One region of the Streptomyces sp. NPDC056987 genome, then DNA from elsewhere that is predicted to be linked to it. Evidence: riboswitches for the same ligand, from Rfam matches in the RefSeq annotation. Region 1 holds a riboswitch; the other holds the start of a gene.
What was found. A riboswitch is a leader RNA that binds a small molecule or an ion and turns the genes downstream of it on or off. The one in region 1 is predicted to bind glycine.

Region 1 (4,409 bases):
GTCCTCCTGCCAGTCCGGCTCGAAGAGCCTGACCCGGCCCCCGCTGGCCGGCCCGTCGAGCGGGGTACGCCCCACCCGGCACAGCTCGGCGACGGCGAGCGGCGGCAGCGGCGCCCCGACCGCACCGCCGGGGTTGACCGCGATGCCGAGCTGCGGGGGCAGCCCGCGGGCGAAGTCACGGGCCGGCGCGACGGTGAACGCCATGTGCTCGCCGACGCACTGGAGGAACTGCTGGTGCGAGCTGAACACCGGGACGTACGGTGCGCCGTCGATCTCGACCGTCGGCAAGTCGAGCGAGGGGCTGTCGGGTCCGCCCCCGTTGGGCAGCGGTACCCAGATCTCGCTGCGGCCGAGGACCTCGACCAGCCGCCCGCCCGCCGCGTCGTTGCCGAGCGAGGCGCTGAGGACCTCTTCCAGCTCGTTCCCCGGCCATGCCGTGTTCACCACGTGTTACCCCTCCACCCAGTACACCGGGTCCGCTCAGGACCCTGCCGCAGCACCCAGCACCCTAATGCCGTGGAGCGTGGCGCGGGTCACTCCGCTCCCGGCGCGGAGCCCAGGACCGGTGCGTCTAAGAACGCGATCCGCTCCAGACCGCCCGCCGCGTCCCGGTCCAGCAGCACCACCGAGGCGCACCCCTGAGGGAGCCGGCCCGCCGCCACCGCGGCGAGCAGCCGGCGGACCGCGCCGCGGTGGCGTGCGAAGGCGTACCCCGAGACGCCGCGGCCGCGCTCGCGCTGGCCCGCACGGGCGGTCTCCGGCGGCACGTCCAGCACGAGCAGATGCAGCCGGCGCCCGCGTCTGACGGCCTCCCGGGCGAGCCAGCGCCGTACCCAGGTCTGCGTACCGCAGTCGTGCACGACGGGGCTCGCGCCCGAGCGCAGCGCGCGCCGCAGCCCCGCGTAGTGCGCCGTCCGTACGAGGGGGCGGTAGACGGCGTAGGGCAGTACGGACGGCATCCGCCGCGCCCAGCGGTCCCGCGCGTCCTGGGAGTCGATGCCGCCGCCCTCGGCGGCCCGCCGGATCAGCGTGGACTTGCCGCTGCCGGGCAGCCCGGAGACGACCACCAGGTCCCCGGCGTCGAAGACCAGCCCGTCGGGCCCCCGGCCCGGCCCCAGCCCCCGCAGGTCGCGCACGGCGGGGGCCGGCGGGGCCGGGGCCGCCACCCCCGCGGGGCCCTCGCCGAGCGCGCCCGCCCCCTGCTGTGCGGGCACGCCCGCGGTCGTGGCACACGCGCCGGACCCCTGCGAGATCATCGCCGTCCCCCTGTCAGCTCAGTCCGTGCCGGCCCGGTCGGTCCGGCCTGCCCGGCCGGGCCGGTCCGCCCCGTCGGCCCGGCCGGTGGCCGCCCCGTCCGGCCTGCCCATGTCTCTTGCCCATGAAGTGTAAAGACTTGGTAATGTCCCGCAAGCCTCTCACCTGTACCGGCGATCTGCCGACCGGCCGCGCCGTCCCGCCGCACCCCGTGCGATGATGTGCCCGCCAACTCCATACCGGCCGTTCGAATCCGCGCGGGAGAGTCCCGGTCGCCCTGTGCGCCGGGCGCCGAAGGAGCAAGACCCTCCCTTGAATCTCTCAGGCCCCGTACCGCGCGGACGAGGCAGATCTGAAAAGCGGGCCGTGTCGTCACGGCCCCACCCAAGGTGCAAGTCATGACCTCAGTACGCGGGGTCGTGATGAACCTCTCAGGTTCCGATGACAGATGGGGAGGATCGTCCTCGTAGTCATACCCTGGGAGCCACACCGATGAGCCATGTCCCCCCGAGCAGCACCCCCCGCCGTACCGCCCTCGACGCCACGCACCGCGCGCTGGGCGCGACCATGACCGACTTCGCGGGCTGGGACATGCCGCTGCGCTACGGCAGTGAGCGCGACGAGCACACCGCGGTCCGCACCCGCGCCGGGCTCTTCGACCTCTCCCACATGGGCGAGATCACCGTCACGGGGCCGGACGCCGGGCGTCTCCTCGACCACGCGCTGGTCGGCAACATCGGCGCCGTGGCGATGGGCCGCGCCCGGTACACGATGATCTGCCAGGAGGACGGCGGGATCCTGGACGACCTGATCGTCTACCGCCTCGGCGAGGACACGTACCTGGTCGTCGCCAACGCCTCCAACGCCGGGACGGTCCTGGACGCGCTCACCGCCCGCGCCGCCGGGTTCGACGCCGCCGTACGGGACGACCGGGACGCGTACGCGCTGCTGGCCGTCCAGGGCCCGGAGTCGCCCGGCATCCTGAAGGCGTTGACCGACGCCGACCTGGACGGGCTCAAGTACTACGCGGGCCTGCCCGGCACCGTCGCCGGGGTGCCCGCCCTGATCGCGCGGACCGGCTACACCGGCGAGGACGGCTTCGAGCTCTTCGTCGAGCCGCGCCACGCCGAGCGGCTGTGGCAGGCGCTCACCGAGGCCGGCGCGGGCGTGGGCCTGGTGCCCTGCGGGCTCTCCTGCCGCGACACCCTCCGGCTGGAGGCGGGCATGCCGCTGTACGGGAACGAGCTGTCCACCGCCCTGACCCCGTTCGACGCGGGCCTCGGCCGGGTCGTGAAGTTCGACAAGACGTCGAACGGCGGCGCCTTCGTCGGCCGCGAGGCGCTGGCGGCGGCCGCCGAGCGCGCCGCGGCCGCCCCGCCGCGCAAGCTGGTCGGCCTGATCGCCGAGGGCCGCCGCGTCCCGCGCGCCGGATACCCGGTGGTCGCCGACGGCGCCGTCGTGGGCGAGGTCACCTCGGGCGCCCCGTCGCCGACCCTGGGCCGGCCCATCGCGATGGCGTACGTGGACGCCGCGCACGCCGCGCCCGGTACGGCGGGGGTCGGCGTGGACATCCGCGGCTCCCACGAGCCGTACGAGGTCGTGGCGCTGCCGTTCTACAAGCGCCAGAAGTGATCAGGCACCGGAAGTGATACGGACGCCCGCCGCGTCCGTCCCGTCTCGGTCCGCAAGACAGCGGTTCCGCACCACACCCTCGCGTACAGGAGAATTCAGGTCATGAGCAACCCCCAGCAGCTTCGCTACAGCAAGGAGCACGAGTGGCTGACGGCCGCCGAGAACGGCGTGTCGACGGTCGGTATCACGGAGTACGCGGCCAACGCCCTCGGCGATGTCGTGTACGCCCAGCTTCCCGAGGTCGGTGACACGGTGACCGCGGGCGAGACCTGCGGAGAGCTGGAGTCCACCAAGTCCGTCAGCGATCTGTACGCCCCGGTGACCGGCGAGGTCACCGAGACGAACCAGGACGTCGTCGACGACCCCTCGCTGGTGAACTCCGCGCCCTTCGAGGGCGGCTGGCTGTTCAAGGTACGCGTCACGGAGGAGCCGGAGGACCTGCTCACCGCCGAGGAATACACGACGTTCTCCGGCAACTGACCCCGGGCAACTGACGTGACGCAGCTCACCCGGACGACCCCGCACCAAGACACCCCAGGGACCGTGATGTCTTCGAAGTCGCTTCTGAACGCCTCACTCCACGAGCTGGACCCCGACGTCGCCGCCGCTGTCGACGCCGAACTCCACCGCCAGCAGTCCACCCTCGAAATGATCGCCTCGGAGAACTTCGCGCCGGTCGCGGTCATGGAGGCCCAGGGCTCCGTCCTGACCAACAAGTACGCCGAGGGCTACCCCGGCCGCCGCTACTACGGCGGCTGCGAGCACGTCGACGTGGTCGAGCAGATCGCCATCGACCGGGTGAAGGCGCTCTTCGGCGCCGAGCACGCGAACGTACAGCCGCACTCGGGTGCCCAGGCGAACGCGGCCGCGATGTTCGCGCTGCTCTCCCCCGGCGACACGATCATGGGTCTGAACCTCGCCCACGGCGGGCACCTCACCCACGGCATGAAGATCAACTTCTCCGGCAAGCTCTACAACGTCGTCGCGTACCACGTCGACGGCGAGACCGGCCAGATCGACATGGCCGAGGTCGAGCGGCTCGCCAAGGAGTCCCGCCCGAAGCTGATCGTGGCCGGCTGGTCCGCGTACCCCCGTCAGCTCGACTTCGCGGCCTTCCGCCGGATCGCGGACGAGGTCGGCGCGTACCTGATGGTCGACATGGCGCACTTCGCCGGTCTGGTCGCGGCCGGGCTGCACCCCAACCCGGTGCCGCACGCGCACGTCGTCACCACCACCACGCACAAGACCCTCGGCGGCCCGCGCGGGGGCGTGATCCTCTCCACCAAGGAACTGGCGAAGAAGATCAACTCGGCGGTCTTCCCCGGTCAGCAGGGCGGCCCGCTGGAGCATGTCATCGCGGGCAAGGCGGTCTCCTTCAAGGTGGCGGCCACGGACGAGTTCAAGGAGCGCCAGCAGCGCACCCTGGACGGCGCCCGGATCCTCGCCGAGCGCCTGGTGCAGCCGGACGTGACCGAGGCGGGCGTCTCCGTCCTGTCCGGCGGTACGGACGTCCACCTGGTCCT
Region 2 (4,409 bases), on a different contig from region 1:
AAGACCGCCTCGGCCCGGCTGTAGGCGTGCTCCCACGCCCCGCCCAGCGCCGCGGCCGTGTGCGGGGCGTGGCGCAGCGGATTGTCGTCCGCGGGCCACTCGCCCGACGCGACCCGCTCGATCTCCGCACGGATCGCGATCATCGCCTCGCAGAAGCGGTCGATCTCCCGCAGGTCCTCGCTCTCGGTGGGCTCGATCATCAGGGTGCCCGCCACGGGGAACGACATGGTCGGCGCGTGGAAGCCGTAGTCGATCAGCCGCTTCGCGATGTCGTCGACGCTGACACCGGTGGCCTTGGAGAGCGGCCGCAGATCCACGATGCACTCGTGCGCCACCAGCCCGTTCGGACCGGTGTAGAGCACCGGGTAGTGCGGCTCCAGGCGCTTGGCGATGTAGTTGGCGGCCAGCACGGCGACCTGCGTCGCGCGCTTGAGGCCCTCGCCGCCCATCAGCCGTACGTACGCCCAGGAGATCGGCAGGATGCCCGCCGAGCCCCACGGCGCCGCGGAGATCGGCCCGACGCCCGTCTCGGGCCCGGCGGCCGGCTGGAGCGGGTGGTTGGGCAGGTACGGGGCGAGGTGGGCCCGGACGCCGACGGGGCCGACGCCGGGGCCGCCGCCGCCGTGCGGGATGCAGAAGGTCTTGTGCAGGTTCAGGTGCGAGACGTCGGAGCCGAACCGGCCCGGCTTCGCCAGCCCGACCAGGGCGTTCAGGTTGGCGCCGTCGACGTACACCTGACCGCCCGCGTCGTGCACCGCCGCGCAGATGTCGCCGATGTGCTCCTCGAACACCCCGTGCGTGGACGGGTAGGTGACCATCAGGACGGCCAGCTCCGCACCGTACTGCTCGATCTTGGCCCGCAGGTCCTCGACGTCGACGTCGCCGTCCTCGCCCGTCTTGACGACGACGACCCGCATCCCGGCCATGACCGCGCTCGCCGCGTTCGTGCCGTGCGCGGAGGACGGGATGAGGCAGACGGTGCGCCCGGTCTCCCCGTTGGCCCGGTGGTACGCCCGTACGGCGAGGAGCCCGGCCAGCTCGCCCTGCGAACCGGCGTTGGGCTGGAGGGAGACCGCGTCGTACCCGGTGACCTCGGCGAGCCGCTCCTCCAGCTCGCGGATGAGCGTCAGATACCCCTGGGCCTGCTCGGCCGGGGCGAAGGGGTGCAGCGCGCCGAACTCGGGCCAGGTGACCGGCTCCATCTCGGTGGTCGCGTTCAGCTTCATCGTGCAGGAGCCGAGCGGGATCATGCCGCGGTCCAGCGCGTAGTCACGGTCGGCGAGCCGGCGCAGGTACCGCAGCATCGCGGTCTCGGAGCGGTGCTGGTGGAAGACGGGGTGCGTCAGATAGTCGTCGGTGCGCAGCAGTTGGCCGGGGAGCACGTCGTCCGTGGCCGCGTCCAGCGCCTCGATGTCGCCCTGCACGCCGAAGGCCGTCCACACGGCGGCGAGCTGGGCGCGGCCGGTGGTCTCGTCGCAGGCCACGGAGACGTGGTCGGCGTCGGTCTGGTGGAGGTTGACGCCGCCCTCCCGCGCGGCGGCGACGATCTCCGCGGCGCGGCCGGGCACGCGGAGCGTGAGCGTGTCGAAGTACGTGTCGTGCACGGCCTCCACCCCGCCGGCGCGCAGCCCCGCGGCGAGCACCGCCGCGTACCGGTGGGTGCGCCGCGCGATGGCGCGCAGCCCGTCGGGGCCGTGGTAGACCGCGTACATCCCGGCCATGACGGCGAGGAGCACCTGTGCGGTGCAGATGTTGCTGGTGGCCTTCTCGCGGCGGATGTGCTGCTCGCGGGTCTGGAGCGCGAGCCGGTACGCCTTGTTGCCGTCGGCGTCCACGGAGACCCCGACGAGCCGTCCCGGCAGGCTGCGCGCGAACTTCTCGCGTACGGCCATGAAGCCGGCGTGCGGTCCGCCGAAGCCCATGGGGACGCCGAAGCGCTGGGTGGTGCCGACCGCGATGTCGGCGCCCAGCTCACCGGGCGGGGTGAGGAGCGTGAGCGCGAGGAGATCGGCGGCGACGGTGACGACCGCGCCGAGGTCGTGCGCCCGCTCGATCACGGTCCTGATGTCCCGTACGGCCCCGGAGGCGCCCGGGTACTGGAGCAGCACCCCGAAGACTCCGCGCTCGGCGGCCTCGGCGGGGATGCCCTCGCCGAGGTCGGTGACGACGATCTCGACACCGGTCGGCTCGGCGCGGGTGCGGATCACCTCGATCGTCTGCGGGAGCGTGTCGGCGTCCACGAGGAAGACACCGCCCTTGACCTTGCCGACGCGGCGGGAGAGCGCCATGGCCTCGGCGGCGGCCGTGGACTCGTCCAGCAGGGAGGCGCCGGAGGTCGGCAGCCCCGTCAGCTCGGCCACGACGGTCTGGAAGTTGAGCAGGGCCTCCAGCCGGCCCTGGGAGATCTCGGGCTGGTACGGCGTGTACGCGGTGTACCAGGCCGGGTTCTCCATGACGTTGCGGAGGATCACCGGCGGCGTGAAGGTGCCGTAGTAGCCGAGCCCGATCATCGGCGCGAGCACCTGGTTCCGGTCGGCGAGGGAGCGCAGCTCGGCGAGGACCTCGGCCTCGGTGCGGGCGTCCGGGAGGTCGAGGGCCCCCGCGCTCCTGATCGCGTCAGGCACCGCGGCGGCGGTCAGCTCGTCGAGCGAGCCGTAGCCGACCTGCGCGAGCATCTTCGCCTGCGCCCCCGCGTCGGGGCCGATGTGGCGCTGCTCGAAGGGGGTGCCTCGCTCCAGCTGGGCGAGCGGTGTGCGGTGGGCGTTCATGTACGGAGGCCTCCTGGTCTGCCACGACCTGCGGGGGCACCACGGCTCGGGTGCCCTGAACGGCCTCCCCCTCTGTCATCTCGACCTGAGAGCTTCACCGGCCCGCCGTGCGGCGGTCCGGCTTTCACCGTCGGTGAGAGCGGATGCCGTACGGGGTACGGCGCCCGCCCTGCTTTCCAGAGTGACCTCGTCCGCGCGGTACGGGGGCCTGAGAGATTCCGGGGAGGATTTGCTCCTTCGGCGCCTCCGGTGGGCTCACCGGAGAACTCTCCCGCACGGGGTCAGCAGCCGCTTGCCAGCCTACCAGCGGGGTCTTCCGGACAACTTTCGAGTGGCCGTCCCACCGGTTCTGCACTTTCGTAGTGTTCAGGAGCAGTTGCGACCCGCTGGAGGGACCGTGGAGACCCATATCGATCCGCGCAGCCTGATAGGACGCAAGGCGTACGACCGTGACGGCCGTAAGTTCGGCACGGTCGACGAGGTCTATCTCGACGACGCCACGGGCACGCCCGAATGGGCCGCCGTGCGCACCGGACTCTTCAGCCGTGACGCCTTCGTACCCCTCGCCCCCAGCACCCTGGCCGAGGACGGCCTGCGGGTCCCATTCGAACGCGCGTTGATCAAGGACGCCCCCGATTTCGGTGTCGGTCGCCATCTCTCCCCCGACCAGGAGCTTCAGCTCTACCACCACTACGGTCTCGCCCTGCCGTCCCCGGAACCCCCGGAGGGGCCCGGGGGCCTCTCCGGCCGTGACAACGAGCGTGACTTCGGGCGGCTGGCGGGCCACGACGACTGACCCGGCGACGGACCCGGCGACCGACCGGTCCCGGGTACGAGGGGCAGCGGCTCGGAGAGTTCCAGCGCGGGATCGTCGGCCCAGAACGTCCGCACCCACCCCGGTGCGGATCCGGGCTCCTCGAACCGTACGGTGACCCTCCGCAGCCCGCTGCCCTGCACCCAGCCCGGGCCGAATTCCGTGTGGCGCACATCGTGTCCGGCCGGGAACCGCCGCTCCCCGGCCGGGCCGGACGTCCCGGCCGGCGACGGCGGCCCGTCCCCCGGGTCCGCCGCCCCCTCCGTCGCCGAGCCCCCCTGCCCCGCCCCACCTGCGGCCACGGCGTCGCCCTGCCCCTCCTCCGGCCCGCCGGTGGCCGCGGCGGCCGTCCCGGGCTCCTCCTCCGCCGCCCGCTCCCGGGCCGCGGCCTGCGCGAACAGGTCCTCCTGCGTGAAGTCGGCGAGCCCGGTCACCCCCACCCCGAGCAGCCGGACGCCGCCCGTGGTGTCCACGGACTCCAGGAGGCGCCCGGCCGCCTCCCGCACCACTCCCGGGTCGTCCGTGGGGCCCCTGAGCGTCTCCGAGCGGGTCAGCGTGGAGAAGTCGTACCTGCGCACCTTGAGGACGACGGTCCGCCCGGAGTGTCCGGACGCCCGCAGCCGGCGCACGCACCGCTCGGCGAGCCGGTCCACCTCCGTACGCACCCGCACCCGGTCGTGGAGATCGGTGTCGAAGGTGTCCTCGACCGAGACGGACTTGGCCTCCCGCTCGGACACCACGGGCCGCTCGTCGTGGCCGAGCGCCATCCGGTGCAGCGAGGTGCCGTGCGCCTTGCCCAGCAGCCGTACCAGCTCGTCCTCGCCCGC

Region 2: another riboswitch for glycine. It lies ahead of gcvP (aminomethyl-transferring glycine dehydrogenase); the one in region 1 lies ahead of gcvT (glycine cleavage system aminomethyltransferase GcvT).

What each region holds. Positions count from the first base shown of each region.
Region 1 is NZ_JBHURV010000016.1:92,149-96,557, forward strand. Features, by position in the region: gene ACFTZC_RS20155 (enhanced serine sensitivity protein SseB) at 1-444, opposite strand, end outside; gene ACFTZC_RS20160 (AAA family ATPase) at 534-1,256, opposite strand; glycine riboswitch at 1,503-1,600, shown strand; gene gcvT (glycine cleavage system aminomethyltransferase GcvT) at 1,747-2,886, shown strand; gene gcvH (glycine cleavage system protein GcvH) at 2,989-3,366, shown strand; gene glyA (serine hydroxymethyltransferase) at 3,433-4,409, shown strand, end outside.
Region 2 is NZ_JBHURV010000069.1:9,698-14,106, reverse strand. Features, by position in the region: gene gcvP (aminomethyl-transferring glycine dehydrogenase) at 1-2,768, opposite strand, end outside; glycine riboswitch at 2,955-3,052, opposite strand; gene ACFTZC_RS40910 (PRC-barrel domain-containing protein) at 3,166-3,564, shown strand; gene ACFTZC_RS40905 (DNA polymerase IV) at 3,459-4,409, opposite strand, start outside.